4 regions of the Halomonas sp. CSM-2 genome follow, and region 1 is predicted to be linked to each of the others. Evidence: predicted binding sites of a transcription regulator. Region 1 holds the regulator's gene; each other region holds the start of a gene.
What was found. The regulator sigma-54, encoded in region 1, starts transcription at its own class of promoters, with help from an activator protein. The targets are predictions, from matches to a motif close to TGGCACNNNNNTTGCTNT.

Region 1 (4,198 bases):
AAATCGGCCAGATCGCGTATCTCGTGCAGCGTTTGCTCTTCTTTGTCGATGGCTTCTTCTAGCGTGAGACTGCTGTTGCGCGTGAGCGGATGCCGCCTGCGAGTGGCTGAATAGCGCTCCAGTAAAATACGTGCGTCGGTGGTGAGATACACGATCTGGCACTTGATGGTCCGCTGTCGAAGCTCTTTGAGCAGTTCTGGAAGTTTGGCAAGTGCGCCTGGCAGATTGCGTGCATCAATGCTGACAGCCAAGTGGGAGCGATCACCCTGATCACGCAACTCATCCACCAGCGAGTCCAATAGCATGGCGGGCAGGTTATCAATGGCGTAATAACCCAGATCTTCCAGTGCCTGTAAGGCTATCGATTTGCCTGACCCCGATCGGCCACTAATAATGACGAGTTGCATGAAGGCTCTCTTGCTTGCGGTCAAGCGACTTGGATAAACGCCCCTTGGTCAGGACGGTTCATTACGTGCCGACCTATTAAAGGCTGGCCGCCTGGTCGCGTATCTTGGCGGAGATGAGGTCCAGCAATTCACGTTGACTACCCGACTTACGTAGCTGCTGGCGCGTGTCGGCATCATTCATGATGGAAGCAACTTGTCCCAGCAGTGCGAGGTGGGTGTCGTCGGCTTCTTCAGGCACGAGAAGAACAAACACCAGGTCAACCGGGTCGCCATCAATGGCGTCAAAGTCGACCGCTTCATTGAGTTTGAGAAAGCCGGCGATAGGTGAATCACAGTGCGGGCTTCGAGCATGGGGAATCGCCACGCCGTTGCCAATCCCCGTACTGCCGAGGCGTTCACGACCAATCAAACGGCTGAACACTTCCTGGCTGTCGAGGCTGGGAATGTTTTGTGCGATAAAGGTGCTGAAAAACTCCAGCACCCTTTTTTTGCTGCCCCCGGGCACATCGTAGAGAACGCGTTCCGGGGGGAGGATTGTGGCCAACGTCATTGAATTAACGCACACCTGCGCCCTGGGCGCGGGCTTGTGCTTTTTCCTTATGCTTAACGAGCTGTCGATCAATCTTGTCCGCCAGGGCGTCGATGGCGGCGTACATGTCATTATCGAGGGCCTCAGCATGCAAGTCAGCCCCAGCAGCGTGGAGTGTGCAGGCGGCCTGTTGACGCTCTTTTTCGACCGAGAGCGTTACCTGCACGGTGGTGATGTTGTCGTAATGGCGCTCAACGCGTTCCAGCTTTTCGTTGACATAGTCACGCAAGGCGTCAGTCAGATCTACATGATGACCGGTGATATTGACTTGCATTGACGTACTCCTTATCCGTCGGACTGTCCTTCGATTGTAACCCTTTTTGGCGTTAAGCAAAGCCCTTGTGTTGAGTTTCCGTTTGCTTAACGTAAGCGACGCCGTTCGCTGGACGAAGGGATGCCCATGCCTTCGCGGTATTTGGCAACCGTGCGACGTGCCACGTGGATGCCGGCTTCCTCCAGCAGGATGACAAGACGGCTATCTGACAAAGGTTTGCCGGGGGGTTCTTCCTGAATCAGTTTTTTGAGACGAGCGCGAATGGCCGTGCTGGAGTGGCTGTCGCCGTCCTGGCCACTGATCTGGCTGGAAAAGAAGTATTTAAGCTCGAAAATGCCCCGCGGTGTATGGATGAACTTCTGGGTGGTGACGCGAGAGATGGTCGACTCATGCATCTCTACCGCATCGGCAATATCGGCCAGGATAAGCGGTTTCATGGCCTCTTCGCCGTGTTCGAGAAAGCCGATCTGGCGAGTGATGATTTCGCGGCCGACGCGTAACAGGGTGTCGTTGCGGCTGGAGAGGCTTTTGATCAGCCAGCGGGCTTCCTGCAAGTGATCCTTGAGGAACTGGTTATCATGACTCTTGTCGGCGCGCTTGATCAGGCTAGCGTAGTCGGGTTGAATCCTGAGCTTGGGTAAGGCCTCTGGGTTGAGTTCGAGGTGCCAGCCTTCGTTATCGTGGCGAACTACCAGGTCGGGAATCACGTAGCTATCGTCAGTGGCGCTGTAAACGCTGCCGGGGCGCGGGTCCAGGCTTCTGATCAGTTGGATGACGTCATCGAGTTGCACATCGTCCAGGCCGAGTCTTCGCTTGAGGAGGCGCTGATCATTTTTACCCAGCGCTTCAAGGAACTGGCGAACCAGACGCCGCGCAGGAATCAGCAGCGGTGTGTCACCGGGTAGTGCGGCGAGCTGAAGCATCAGGCATTCGCGAAGATCGCGGGCGAAGATGCCGGTGGGCTCGAACTGTTGCAGTCGCAGTAGAATAGTTTCAACCTCGCGCTGGCTGAGGCCTTCCACGCCCTGGTCTCGCAGTCCTTCGCGGATATCGGCAAGGGGCTGGGTGAGATAACCGTTAGCATCCAGTGCGTCAATCAGGCTCTCGGCCACCAACTGTTCACGTTGGCTCAAATCGGTCATGGCGAGTTGCCAGAGGAGGTGGCCATGCAGCGTTTGCCCGGTGGCCTGGCGCTCGAAGTCAGGTCCCTCGCTACTTGTGCTGCCACTGCCCATCGTATCCTGATAGGTATCTGACCAGTCGCTATCGACGGATAGCTCCTTGGGAATGCTATCTGCCCACTCGCTTGCTTCCGGCTCGCTGTCAGCTTGCTCGCTTTCGCTGAACTCATCTTCCTGCTCGAGCATGGGGTTGGCGTCAAGCGCTTGCTGGATTTCCTGGCGTAAATCGAGCGTTGATAGCTGTAGCAGGGCAATTGCCTGCTGCAGCTGGGGTGTCATGGTGAGCTGAGTGCCGATCCGCAGTTGAAGAGAAGCTTTCATGACCATCTGAGAACCACTCGTTTATCGGAAAGCATCCACCCTAGTGCGAGTTGTGTTTGGGTGCAAGTGCAATAAGTATGCCATCGGCAATAAATATGCCACTGCTGGCTTTAGAGACGGAAATCAGCACCTAGGTAAACGTCACGCACCTCCTGGTTGTCAAGAATGGCGGCCGGCGAACCGCTGGCGATAATATGCCCGTCGCCGACGATATACGCCACATCGCAAATATCCAGCGTTTCACGCACGTTATGATCGGTAATCAATACGCCAATACCTCGCTCCTTCAAGGCGCGGATGATCGACTTGATATCGCCCACGGAGATGGGGTCTACACCTGCGAAAGGCTCATCAAGCAGGATGAACGCAGGCTCTGTCGCGAGGGACCGGGCGATCTCGACGCGGCGCCGTTCGCCTCCGGAAAGGCTCATGCCCATATTGTCGCGGATGTGGGTAATATGGAACTCTTCCAGGAGTGTTTCCAGGCGTGCTTCGCGTCCGGCTCGATCCAGGTCGTGACGGGTTTGTAAAATGGCCATGATGTTGTCGGCGACGGAGAGTTTGCGAAAGATCGACGCCTCCTGGGGCAAATAGCCAATGCCTGCCTTGGCACGCTCGTGCATGGGTGCTCGGGAAAGGTCCAGGCTATCAATCCCGACGCTGCCTGCATCTGCCTTGACCAGGCCGACAATCATGTAGAATGAAGTGGTTTTACCGGCGCCGTTGGGGCCGAGCAAACCGACGATGCTGCCTTGTGAGATATCCAGGTTGATGTCTTTTACGACGCGTCGGCGCTTGTAGCTTTTCGCCAAATGGCGGGCGTATAGCGTTCGTGTTGCGCTGTTGTCGGCAACTGCCATCAGGCTCTCCTTATCCCTCGGGTTGCAGCGTCATGCGGATGCGCTGCGACTCTTGATTGTCGACGTCGGAGCGCGCCTTGACGAACTCGCGGTCGATAAAGTATTCCAGCCGCCCCCCGGTGAAGCGGTCGCCTTGCTGGATGATTTCCGCCTGGTCAATCAACTCGACGCGTCGCTCGGCGACATGGTAAATCACCCTTCGACCCCAGCCTTCCATCGGGCCATCCTGGTCTTCGGGCTGCCGCCGCAAATAGGCCCGTTCGCCCAGCGCCGTGGCCCGCGAGAGCTCGCCTTCCTCATTTCGCTGGATTTCCACTTCGTCGCCTCTTATCAGCATGTTGCCTTGGCGAACTTCGACGTTGCCGGTGTAGACCGCTGTACCGGCGCGCTGATCCAGGTCGAGCTGGTCGGCGACGACTTCAACCGGTTGCTGGTGATTATCTGCGGTTGCGTAAAAAGGCACTAGGCAGGCAGCAGCCATCGCCGTGTAGATAAACGCTTTCATGTTTCATTCCTGTCCGGGTTGCGTCTCCGGAGGGTGGTGGCCTTGAACGTTACCTTCGAGG
Region 2 (4,198 bases), on a different contig from region 1:
TGACGGTAATGCCCTGTACGCCAATGTCGGAGAGCGATTCGCGCACGTCATCAAGCTTGAATGGCTTGATAATGGCAGAGATTAGTTTCATTGCGAGATCCTCTAGCTGGGTAGCCATGATAATGAAAGATAACAAGCCTAGCACCCTGCTCGCTATCCGTTACCTATCAGCATACACCGCTACCGGCGCAGAATAAAAAAAGCCTCCCCGTGAAGGGAGGCTAGTAACGAGCACTCGGGCTCTTCTGGTTGGCACCCAATAAGGTTTGGGCGCCGACCCGTTATTTTTTGATACCGAACTCAGGGTAGGCTTCAAGACCGCACTCGGCGATATCGACGCCTTCGTACTCATCTTCTTCGCTGACGCGAATACCCATGATGGCTTTCAGGATCAGCCATACGATCAGGCTGGCAATAAAGACCCAGGCGAAGATACCCAAGATACCGATAAGCTGCGGGCCGAAAGAGGCGCCATCATTGTTCAACGGCACAGCCAGCACGCCCCAGATACCCACCACACCGTGAACGGAGATGGCACCGACTGGATCGTCCAGTTTCAGCTTATCCAGCGTGACGATGGCAGCCACCACGATCAGACCACCGATCGCACCGATAATCGTCGCACCCAGTGCCGAAGGCGACAGCGGGTCGGCAGTAATTGCCACCAGGCCAGCCAGCGCGCCGTTGAGCGCCATGGTAAGGTCCGCTTTACGGAACCACAGCTTGGCAAGAATCAGGGCGGCAATCACACCACCGGCAGCCGCGGCGTTGGTATTCACGAACACCTGGGCAACGTTGTTGGCGGAATCAACCGCGGCCAGTTTCAATTCAGAGCCGCCGTTAAAGCCGAACCAGCCCATCCACAGGATGAAGGTACCCAGCGTCGCCAGCGGCATGTTGGCACCCGGAATCGCATGGATAGAACCATCTTTGCCGTACTTGCCCTTACGCGGACCCAGCACGATAACGCCTGCCAACGCGGCTGCGGCACCGGCAAGGTGTACAATGCCCGAACCGGCGTAGTCAGAGTAGCCAACTTCGGCCAACCAGCCGCCGCCCCAGGTCCAGTAGCCAGATACCGGATAGATCACGGCAGTCATGACGACAGCAAATGCCAGGAAGGCCCACAATTTCATGCGTTCAGCGACCGCACCCGAGACGATCGACATTGCGGTTGCGACAAACACGACCTGGAAGAAGAAGTCGGAACGCATGGAATAGTAAGGTGCGTCATCGCCACCGGCGGTGACCGCATCCACGCTGTTCTCAGCGCCGATCAGGAAGCCCAGGTTGGGCAGGAAGCCACCGGCGTTGCCGGAGTACATGATGTAGTAGCCCACCAGCAGGTACATGGTGCAGGCAATCGCAAACAGCGCGATATTCTTGGTGAGAATTTCAGCGGTGTTCTTGGAACGCACCAGGCCAGCTTCCAGCATGGAGAAGCCAGCGGCCATCCACATGACCAGCACACCGCAGATCAGAAAGTAAAACGTATCGAGCGCGTAGCTCAGATCAGTCAACTCATTCATTGTAAGTTCCCCGTTGAACTAAAGAAATGACCCGTAAAGCCAGGTTTAAACGGCGTCCGCACCGCGCTCACCCGTCCGAATCCGAATAACGTCTTCAAGCGGCGTGACAAATACCTTGCCGTCGCCGATCTTGCCGCTGTTGGCCGCGCTGCAGATCGCATCGAGCACGCTTTCGAGGCGACCGTCGTCCACGGCGACCTCGACTTTTACCTTGGGCAAGAAATCGACCACGTATTCAGCGCCGCGATATAGCTCGGTATGGCCTTTTTGACGGCCGAAGCCTTTAACTTCGGTGACGGTAATGCCCTGAACACCGTTGTCGGCCAGTGCTTCGCGAACGTCGTCGAGCTTGAATGGCTTGATAATGGCGGTGATGAGTTTCATCCCGAATCTCCCCTGCTGGATTAAGGAGCGGCCGAGCCGCCCAAAAAAAGTGCCTGCTCCACTAATGCGCATACCGTGCCATCTGATTTTTTTTACTTATATTTCATTGATTTAAAGGCAATAGTGTGGGGCATACTGGCGACTCACCGCCCGCCATACACGCTAACAAACCGGGTATTGCACCAAAATTGCTCAAAGGCAAAACACAAACGCCCCACCGTAGGGCATCAGCCAGCGGCACAAATTAGCCCAAGAAGCATGCGAATCCCGCCTGGGTTGCGTATCCTGATGATCAGATAGCTGTATCGAGACATTGACCGTTAGGAGAAAGCCATGGCGCCTCAAGACCGTATTAGCCGACTCGCCCAGCAAATCGGCGACCGCTTGCAGAACGCTTCCCAAGCGCCTGAAGATATCCAGAAAGGGGTTCATCAGGTGGTGCGGGGGGCCTTTGACCGCCTGGAACTGGTGTCCCGGGAGGACTTCGATATTTTGATGGACGTATTGCAGCGCACCCGCTCACGGGTAGAAGCGCTGGAACGCCAGGTCGCCAGCCTCGAAGCCGCCGTGGACGCCCAGGCAGCCGATGCCTCGACGCCCGTCGAAGCCGAGGCACCGCCGCTACCCGCAGAGCCCCAGGCGGATTCCGATAACGTCGACACCAAGGAAGATCAAGACGAATCCAAATCGCAATGATGAATGCGAATAGATATCATTGATTATTATTGTGCACATGGTAACGTAATTCGCATTCAATGATGCAGGCAATGCATCAATGCCCCATTTTGATGCATTGCCGAATTTCACCGTTACGTGATGCACGCATGACCACCGCCACCTTCGGCCCTCAAGTCAGTCAACCGCTTTATGAGCTAACACCGGGGACGCTTGCCCAGCTAGGCCAGCGTTTCGGTATTGACTATCGCGTTCGCAATGCACCCGCCGGGGCGAGCGTCGCCACCGGCAGCGTTCGCGACGTTGCGCTGCCTCAAGCAATGCACTTGACGCTTTCCGATCTATGCGTGAACTGCGCCTATAGCTCAGCCTCTCGCCAGACAGTGCCCTGGTTTATCAGCGTGGTACTCGAGGGGCACATCACCGCCCGCCTGGGGGATCAACGCCTGGAACTCAAGGCAGGCGACGGCATGTGCGTCCATTTCACTGCCGAGCAGCCGCTGACCGTTTTTCAGCCGGCTCAGGCAAGGCTGCACACGGTGAACCTGGCAGTGCTCGCCACCACCAACCTGGACCTGCCATCGACGCCCCCAGCGCCGGGCTTATACCCTTGGCGCTTGTCGGACGCCTTTACGCAGATGTTACGCCATACGACCGCCGAACCACTGGCCGACTGGCGCCAGCCACTGATCTGGCAAGGCCTGGCCCTGCAGCTGCTGGGTGAAGGGTTACCCCAGTGTGCGCGGCAAGACCCAGCTCAGGCGCAGCCGATTATACCGGCCCGCGACGAGGCGCGTTTAGCCGCCCTCCATACCCGGTTGGCGTCCCATCCCGAGCACGCCTACTGCCTCAGCGACCTGGCAAGAGAAGTGGCGATGAGTCCAAGCAGCCTGCGCCAGAAATTTCGTGCCCGCTATGGCTGCTCAATTTTTGAGCATCTACGCCAATGCCGACTGGCCAAAGCCTATCAGGCTCTTCAACGTGGGATGAGTGTTCAGCAAGTCGCGCACACCTGTGGCTATCGTCACGCCACCAATTTCGCCACGGCGTTTCGTCGCCGCTTTGGCATCGCACCCCATGACGTCATTTCACAGCGCGCCCCCAGATGAATTTGGCATTGCGCATAGCCAATTTGGCAGATTGCATACCTACTTCCTGCATTAAAAAGTAACAATTCTCATTACTAAAACCATCAAGGGATCGTTACCATGCCAATTTCAGCTTGCCACTTCCGCCCATCGCTGCTGGTCATTGCCGTGGCCATCGCCAGCGGCGTGCCTTTTGCAGCCGCTCAGGAAGCCCAGCGCGACAAACTGGGCACGGTGACCGTTACCGCTCAGCAGGCGGCCACCAAGGTGGAAACGCCGTCGATCGAAACGCCCCAGAGCGTGTCCACCATTACCCGCGAGGATATGGACAATCGTGGCGTTAGCACGGTACAGCGTGCCACCGACTACACGCCCGGGGTCTATAGCAACCAGATCGGCGCGTCCAACCGCTTCGACTACCTGGTGCTGCGAGGCTTCTCCGACGGCAGCTTGAGCAACACCTTTCTTGACGGCCTGAAACTCATCGGCGATACCAACTCGCATAGTTCCCTGCGCGTCGAC
Region 3 (4,198 bases), on a different contig from region 1:
ATCTTGAACTGGTCAAGATCCAGATAGCATAAAACGTGCGATCCTTCCTTCTCATTCAGCAAATGGCTCAGTGTTGTTTCAAATGCTCGGCGATTGATTAGCCCTGTCAAATTGTCGTGGCTGGCCTGGTAGTTAAGCTGGTCGGCAAGCTGGCGGGTGACGCTGATATCCTGAAAGACGGCCACTGCGCCCAGCGTAATGCCGCTGCGCGAGCGAATAGGGGCGGCGCTATGCTGAATGGGCGTTCGCTGTCCGTCGCGGTGTTCAAGCCAGCCATCGTCCGTTGAATGAATGGCGCGATGCTGGGTGAGCACCTGACGCGCTGGGTTGCTCCTTAGACTACCGGTATTGTCGTCAATGAGCCGGTAAATAGACTGGATCGGTTTTTCACGTGCGTCGCGAAGGTGCCAGCCGGTCAGCCGCTGGGCTTCGCTATTCATGAACGTGATCAAGCCACTGGCGTCGCAGGTGATAACGCCATCGCCAATGGAAGCAAGGGTTGTTCTTGCCAGGTCTCTCTCGCGGTTTAGCTGCTCCTGCAGGCGCTTGCGTTCGGTAATGTCACGCACCATGCCGGAGCGTTCGGAGGCCGAGCCACTGGCACCTTCGCTTACCTGAATTTCCAGGTAGCGGATTTCCTGAGTGGCGGAGCGCAGTTTAATCTCGTGACGCTCACCCGGTGCCAGGTTTCAGCTATCCAGTAAGCGGCTGACGGGGGTACCTATCATTTGCTCGGCTTGAACGCCGAACAGCTGTTCGGCTCCGGGGTTAAGGCTGGTTAGCAGCCCATTGGCTTGCCAGGTAAGCACGCCGTCGCGCAGGTTGTGCAGCATCACGCGGGTATGCCCGATAGCGCTTTCCAGTGCCGCGGCGACGCGGTTGTAGCCTGCCGCTATTTCACCCACTTCAGAAAAAGGATCTGCCTCGATGCGCTGGCGCATGTCGCCCTGCTGCTCATGACGGCGCATGTGTTCCAGTAATTGAGTCAGTTCGTTATGGGTACCGTGCTCGGCGAGGTTGAGGCCCATTTTTTCATCTTCAGCGCTAACGCGAAGTGGAAAATAGCGCCCCGAGATACGAAACAGCAGCCACGCAATACCAAAGCTCCAGAGTCCGCAGACAACGACGCCCAGCAATTGAACGCCTGCCTGCTCCAAGGTGCTCAGTCCCGTGGCCAGTGCCTTGGGGTTGGCTATCCAGGGCAGAGCGAGCGTGCCCCAAATGCCGGGAATCAAATGCGCCGGAATAGCGCCTACGGCATCATCGATGCGGTGGTTGAGTAGCCATTCACTGGTGACCACCATCAGAACGCCGCTGACAGCCCCGAGCCCCAGTGCTGCCGACATCGAAATCGCATGGGCGCCTGCGGTAACAGCGACCAGCCCGGCAATGGCGCCGTTGATGGCATACATGACGTCAGCATAGCGACGGGTTCGCCAGCCCATCAGCATGGCGGATAAAATGCCACCGGCGGCGCCCAGGACGGTATTGGCAAGAATGCCAGGTACCTGATTGTTAACAGCCAGCGTGCTGCCGCCGTTGAAGCCAAACCAGCCGAGTATCATGAACAATGCCCCTAACATGGCAAGGGGAAGGTTGCCTGCCGGGAAGGCGGTGGGAGGTTGGTTTTGGTTGAAGCGTCCCTGGCGAGGGCCGATGGCGAGGACGGCTGCAAGCGCGACCCAGCCCCCCACGCTGTGAACGACGGTTGAGCCGGCAAAATCGACAAAACCCAGCGAGGCGAGCCAGCCGCTTTCGCCTCCCAATAGACCGCCCCATGCCCAGTGTCCAAATACGGGGTAGATGAGTAGCGCTATCCAGAGGGCGGTCCATAGGTAGGCAAAAAATGGCATTCTTTCGGCGACGGCACCCGCCACAATGGTTGCAGCGGTAGCACAGAACATGGCTTGAAAGATAAACAACGTGATTACCCAGCTCGATACAGAGTTGAGCTGCCACCCGAACAGGCTTGTGCCCAACCAGCCGCCTTCCGAAACGCCGAACATCAACCCGAAGCCCACTAGCCAGAAGATGCTCAATGCGATGGCAAAATCCGCAATATTCTTCATTGCGACATTGATGGCGTTTTTGCTGCGGGTTGTGCCGGCTTCCAGGCATAAAAACCCCGCCTGCATGACAAATACCAGCGCGGCTGCCCATAATACCCACAGCGTATCGAGCAGTTCGGTGTCGACAATGGGTGTGAGCGGCATGGCGGTATCCTTGGTATTTTTGGTGCGTGGCACGCACCTTTTCGGTGCATGGCGCTATGCAAAGGTTGTTAAGACAGTGCTGAATTAATGTTCTTTGCCCTGATGATGATTCACCCGGTAATAAGGCCAAGCAATTGCTGTGCCGCAATGTCGGGCGCTGTCGATTTTTGTGCTTAAGGCGATATTAATTTCTGATTTATCTATTAAAAACAGTTTTTTGGACTGTATTAATGGTTCTTTATCAGTGCTATTTTTTAGATAAATAGGCGTGCGGTGTAACGAGCCCGCGTGTCGTGTAATTTGCAGATCGGAGGGTGTTTCAATGTCGCGTCATGCAGTGGTGTTAGGGGCAGGTATGGTAGGTGTCAGCATTGCATGGCAACTGCAGCAGCGGGGTATTCAGGTCACCCTGATGGACCGGCGCCAGCCAGGCCGGGAAACATCCTTTGGCAATGCCGGTATTATCCAACGTGAAGCGGTAAAACCGTATCCCTTTCCTCGCGATTTGAAAACTATCCTGAGCGTATTGCCCAATCGGCGCGTGGATATTCGCTATCGTACCGGCGGGATGCTGGATGCGGCATCGCCGTTATTGAGCTATTGGCATCATTCTTCGCCGCGTCGCTACCGGCAGATCGTGCCGGAATATGCCTCCTTGATTCAGCTGTGTCTTAAAACCCATGAGCCCATGATTGAGGCCGCGGGGGTCGAGGACTTGGTGCGTCGTCAAGGCTGGCTGGAGATATATAGAACCCCGGAGAAGCTGGCCGAGCGCGCAAAAGAGGCCGAAGAAATGCGGGACCTCTACGATGTGCAATTTCAAGTGTTGGATCGACAGGCATTGCGAGACAAGCAGCCCGACCTTGGCGATGACATCATTGGGGCCATTCATTGGCTTGATTCCTGGACAGTCGCCGACCCAGGCGCGCTGGTGGCTGCCTACGCGGCGTCATTTGTCGCCAATGGCGGACGCGTTGTGCAAAGTGATGTTCAGTCGGTCACCCAGCGTGAAACCCAGTGGCGTGTGACGACCAGCGATGGAGAAGTGGTGGCAGATGATGTTGTAATGGCACTGGGACCCTGGTCAGGCGAGTGGCTCAAAGGGCTGGGCTATCGCTTCCCGACCTTCGTCAAACGGGGCTATCACATGCATTATGCCACTCAAGCACCGGCTCGGTTGCAGTACTGGTTGATGGATGCCGAGGTGGGCTACTTGCTGGCGCCCATGAATGCAGGCATCCGTCTGACCACGGGTGCCGAGCTGGACCGCCTTGAGTCACCGGCTCATGAAGGCCAGCTAAGCGCGGCGGAAAGCGCTGCACGACGTATTTTTCCGCTGGCTGAGCGTCTTGATGAAGCCGCCTGGAAGGGCGCACGCCCGTGTCTTCCGGATATGAAGCCGGTGATTGGCCCGGCGCCCCGTCATAAAGGCCTCTGGTTGGCCTTCGGGCATGGCCATCAAGGGTTTACCCTGGGGCCGGCGACGGGCTACCTGCTGGCGGACATGATGGAAGGTAAAACGCCAGCCATTGATATGGCCCCCTTCAGGGCCGAGCGTTTTTAGCGCGCGATTTTGCGTGTTGTCACACCATTTGCTAGTCTCCTAGTATATTCGTACTACATTGAGGTGATTATATGGATGTAGCCGTCAGCAACGCCGTCAGTACGGCGCTTTACATGAATCAGGCGCAAAGTGCTGAGCAAGCTCAAATGCAGGTATTCAAGGAAGCACTGGATACCCAGGCGCAGCAAGTGACTGACATCATGGCGTCTGCCGATACCGGTGCACAGCCTGATCTGGCAAAAGAGGGCACCGTGGGGACTCAGGTCAACACCTTTGCCTGAAACGTAATACGTTCCCGACAGCTTTACGCAAAACGCCGGTTTCCCGGCGTTTTTTTATGTCCGGTTATTCACGCCTGGCTCTTTTTCATGGCTCCTGCTGTTCATGACCGCAGTCTCGCTTAACTAAACCGTCCCACAAC
Region 4 (4,198 bases), on a different contig from region 1:
ATACTCTCTTTGACCCATTCATGCAGGGCAAGCAATTGAGCCTGATAGCGCTCGGTATTGGCTTCAATGGCGTCGGCGCAGTCAGGGCGCGCTTCACTGAACGTGGTGCGCAGCGTGGGCAGCGTTTGCGCCCAGAGGGAAACGTCCATCCAGAGGTGTGGGTCGATGCCGTAGATATCCTGTGCGGTAATCAAGTCGCCTGGATCGATCGAGGCGGGAGCCACCGCCAGGGTCGGTGTGCGCTCAGAGAAGTTTTCCAGCACCTCACCCAACTGCCCCTCCAGCGAGTAGCCCGAGTAGAGAATCTGTTCGGCGTCACGCAGCGTCGTCACATCATTGGCGCTCGCCTGGTAGAGATGGGGGTCAACGCCTGGACCCATCATGGCGTTCACACTGACACACTCGCCCCCGGCCTCTTGAGCAACATCGGCAATCATGCCGATGGTCGCCACCACATTGAGCGGCTCGTTGTTAGCAGAGGCCGTTGCTGCGAACGAAAGCGCTCCCAATAGCGCCACTGGGTATCTTGTTGCCATGCTGAAACTCCCACCGGTGAGTTATACTCGTCTACGTTGCTGCGCGCAACACTGTGTTGCCTCAAGTAATAAGTATAGCCTTGGCTAAGTTTCTTGCGTCAGGGATTTAATGTCAAGTGGGCAGCCGTTTGATATTGGTGGCTTTCAATCATGGAGCTGTGAAGGGCAAATCGCCCGACGCTTAACGCGCCGGGCGCTTGGTTAGACCGCTCGGCTATTCAAACGCCGCTCCTGGAGCGGACGAATAAGCAGCCAGTCAATGGCCAGCATGACGATGAGTGACGCGCCCACAAGCGGAAACAGTAGGCCGCCAACGGCCAGTATGGCGATCAGGCCGCGGAACACCCGTTTGTCCGAGGGCAGGGGTGGAACGCCCATCTTGCCCTCGGGACGGCGCTTCCACCACATCACTCCGGCTGAGACAGCTAGCAGAATAATGGCTATGCATACGGCTAGAAATAGCAGTTGATTGGCAAGCCCGAACTGCTGGCCCATATGCACGTTGATGCCAAACTCCAGCCAGCGTCCCAGCGGGCCGTAATCGGCGTAGCTCATGTCAAGCAGGCGTTCGCCGCTGTATTGGTCAAGGTGCACCACACGCTGCTGACTGAGGTCATTGGGGTAGGCGGAGCCGGTATACACGCCGGTATCGGTGTTGGGAAGGTTCACAGCGTAGCCGCGATGCAGCCCCAGCTCATCGAAGGTGGCAACGGCCTGGTCTATCCCCATTGGTGTCATGGAGGTAGACGATGTGGAGGACTCGGGCAGTTGCGCCTGCTCTAGCGACCAGGTGGTCGAGCTCTGGTCACTCAGACGGGTGTCTGACATGGGGACTTCCACGCGCACGCCCGACGGGTAGCCAAAGTTATTGCCGTTGGCCCACTGGTTGACCTGCGCACCCCAGACGCCCGACCACGGCATGCCAGTGATGGCGAGAAACACAATAAAGGCACCGACAAAAAGGCCGGTAACAGCATGGGTATCGCGCCAGAACGTCCGGCTTTTGGGTTTGCCGCGCACGCTGACGACACCCCCTGCGCCTTTACGGCGTGGCCACCATAGGTAAAGGCCGGTAAGCACCAGCAAGATTGACCAGCCGCCGGCGATTTCAATCAGTTTGCGTGCAGTGGGTCCAAAGTATTTCAAACTGTGCAGGTAACGAACGGTCCACATCACCGTGCCACGGTCATCCAGCATTCCCAGCACATTCGTGGTATACGGGTTGACGTAAACCGCCAAACGCTCGCCTCCCGCCGTTTTGACAGTGATCTCCGCCGAGCTTTCCGGGGTAGCGGGGTCAGTGAATTTGACGGCTTTACCGGGGTGGGCCGTCAGGGCCGCGCTGATCAGCGAAGAGGGCGGTTGCGTCGCCTCTTGAACGGCCACGCGCTTCATATCGGCGTGTATCAGCGCGTCCAACTCGTCTTTAAAAAGGTACAGCCCTCCCGTCATCGCCAGGGTGATCATAAACGGCAGTACCAACAGGCCTGCATAGAAGTGCCAACGCCAAACGGCGCGATAGAGGTCAGAGGCATGACGCTTGCCTGCCTGCTGAGAGGTTGTCGACATACTCAAACTCCTCGCCGCCGAACCATGGGTGCCTGGCGGATAGTTTTGAAAAACGGCCGCTGAACAAGGCGATCGTGAGGAGAACCGTGTTGGCGGTAACTGAGTAATGGGCTATGTGAGGAGCGATACCAGGCGGTATTTGCTGAACGACGTAGCTGCACGGAGGGTTACCTGAAAAGCACAGTATAAAAGCTGTGGGTAGGGCAAAGGTTAGATGGTAGCGGAAAGTGGTTGCATACACAGCCCTGAAAACGCGGTCATTTGTCACATTGTTATCGCAGGCAAGCGGCTTGGGTCGCGTCGCGGCAAGAGATAAGGCGCATATTGCACCTTATTTGTGCGCGAAGGGATCCGGTGTTTCTTTTGAGTGCATTTTTATGACGGGATTTCGACCACCACGTTGCGATGGTAGCCACTCGCTGGGCTAGTCAGTCGGTTTTCACCATTTTGGCGCATTCTTTGCATTGGAAAGTCAGTCATGCGCCAACAAGGAAGCGAAAACGCCTCATGCTGCTGAGTGAACCTGCAAGATTGGATGACACCTCCGGACACCGCTTTGATGCACAACGCCACTGGGCGGCATCGCTGGCGCTGCGCTTTGCCCATCGCCAAGGAGTCACCCGTATGGTGCAGTCGCGCCACTCGGGGCCATTACGGGTACAGCGGCCTTTTTACCCGGAAGGCCGGGATGAGGCCTGTCACGTTTATCTGCTGCACCCGCCGGGTGGGTTGGTGAGCGGTGATGCGTTGACCATCCAGGCACATGCGGAAAACGGCACCCACGCGCTGCTGACGACACCCGCCGCCAACAAGCTCTATAAAGCTGACAGCCAAGGCGTCGCCTGGACCCAGCACACCTGTCTAAGCGTTGACGACGGCGCGACCCTTGAATGGCTGCCCCAGGAAACCATTGCCTTTGACGGCTCCAGAGGCGAGCAGTATACGCAGATTGACCTTCACGGCAGTGCCCGCTGCCTGGGCTGGGAAATGATGGCGCTGGGCCGCCCGGCGAGCGAGCTGCCCTATGTGTCGGGACGCATTGAGCAGCACTTTCGTTTGACCTTGGACGGCAAGCCGCTGTGGCTGGAGCGCCAGCCCCTCGACCCTTTGCACCCGCGCTTTACCGGGCGCTGGGGGCAAGGGGGCGCGACGGTACAGGCGACGCTCTGGGCAGTGGGCATAGCCGATGTGGCGGGGGCTATCGAGGCCCTGCGCGAAGCGCTGCCTGACAACCCCCGCTGGGCCGTTACCGTGCGCCACGGCGTATTGTTGCTGCGCTATCTGGGCAACGCCCGCAATGAAGCCTGGGCGCTGTGCGAGCAGGCCTGGCATCTACTGCGCCCCCTTTGGATCGAGCGTGAAGCGCACACACCGAGAATTTGGCTAACCTAATAACTCGCTAACGGAGACGCCCTATGGAATTAACCCCGAGAGACAAAGACAAGCTATTACTGTTTTCAGCCGCCCAGCTTGCCGAGCGCCGTCGCGCACGCGGCCTGAAACTCAACTACCCCGAAGCGGTCGCGCTGATCAGTTTTGAAATCATGGAAGGCGCCCGTGACGGTCGCAGCGTGGCCGACCTGATGAGTTACGGCCGCGAGATATTAAGCCGCGACGACGTGATGGAAGGGGTGGCCGAGATGGTCGACGAGGTTCAGGTGGAAGCCACCTTCCCCGACGGCACCAAGCTGGTCACTGTTCACACCCCCATTAATTAGGAGGTCGCCATGATTCCCGGCCCAATGATTCCAGGACAGTATCAGTTAAAAGACGGCGATATCGAGCTGTGTGTCGGCCGTGAACGTATCAGCGTCGAGGTGGCCAATACCGGTGACCGGCCGATTCAGGTGGGGTCGCACTATCATTTTGCCGAGGCCAACCCGGCGCTGGTGTTTGACCGTGACAAGTCACGTGGTTATCGCCTGGACGTCGCGGCGGGCACGGCAATTCGCTTCGAGCCCGGCCAGACCCGCGAAGTTACCTTGATCCCGTATGTCGGTAAGCGGGAAATTTATGGCTTCCGCGGCGATGTGATGGGTGCGCTTGATGGAGGTAAGCAATGAAACCGGACAACAAGATCAGTCGGCAGGCCT

Region 2: a site for sigma-54 is predicted at 1,977-1,994, ahead of B7L15_RS13425 (P-II family nitrogen regulator). Genes of this name have one in related genera too.
Region 3: a site for sigma-54 is predicted at 2,341-2,358, ahead of amt (ammonium transporter). Genes of this name have one in related genera too.
Region 4: a site for sigma-54 is predicted at 2,554-2,571, ahead of B7L15_RS13155 (urease accessory protein UreD). Genes of this name have one in related genera too.

What each region holds. Positions count from the first base shown of each region.
Region 1 covers NZ_NBYR01000005.1:93,111-97,308, forward strand. Annotated here, with positions in the region: gene rapZ (RNase adapter RapZ) at 1-407, opposite strand, end outside; gene B7L15_RS05380 (PTS sugar transporter subunit IIA) at 484-957, opposite strand; gene hpf (ribosome hibernation-promoting factor, HPF/YfiA family) at 962-1,270, opposite strand; gene B7L15_RS05390 (RNA polymerase factor sigma-54) at 1,357-2,778, opposite strand; gene lptB (LPS export ABC transporter ATP-binding protein) at 2,883-3,632, opposite strand; gene lptA (lipopolysaccharide transport periplasmic protein LptA) at 3,643-4,137, opposite strand; gene lptC (LPS export ABC transporter periplasmic protein LptC) at 4,141-4,198, opposite strand, start outside.
Region 2 covers NZ_NBYR01000014.1:87,023-91,220, forward strand. Annotated here, with positions in the region: gene glnK (P-II family nitrogen regulator) at 1-91, opposite strand, end outside; gene B7L15_RS13420 (ammonium transporter) at 282-1,529, opposite strand; gene B7L15_RS13425 (P-II family nitrogen regulator) at 1,575-1,913, opposite strand; gene B7L15_RS13430 (accessory factor UbiK family protein) at 2,247-2,609, shown strand; gene B7L15_RS13435 (AraC family transcriptional regulator) at 2,738-3,697, shown strand; gene B7L15_RS13440 (TonB-dependent siderophore receptor) at 3,797-4,198, shown strand, end outside.
Region 3 covers NZ_NBYR01000008.1:69,865-74,062, forward strand. Annotated here, with positions in the region: gene B7L15_RS19770 (EAL domain-containing protein) at 1-572, opposite strand, end outside; gene amt (ammonium transporter) at 690-2,213, opposite strand; gene B7L15_RS08315 (NAD(P)/FAD-dependent oxidoreductase) at 2,536-3,777, shown strand; gene B7L15_RS08320 (putative motility protein) at 3,849-4,058, shown strand.
Region 4 covers NZ_NBYR01000014.1:30,809-35,006, reverse strand. Annotated here, with positions in the region: gene B7L15_RS13165 (metal ABC transporter solute-binding protein, Zn/Mn family) at 1-536, opposite strand, end outside; gene B7L15_RS13160 (PepSY-associated TM helix domain-containing protein) at 738-2,105, opposite strand; gene B7L15_RS13155 (urease accessory protein UreD) at 2,613-3,497, shown strand; gene B7L15_RS13150 (urease subunit gamma) at 3,521-3,823, shown strand; gene B7L15_RS13145 (urease subunit beta) at 3,848-4,168, shown strand; gene ureC (urease subunit alpha) at 4,165-4,198, shown strand, end outside.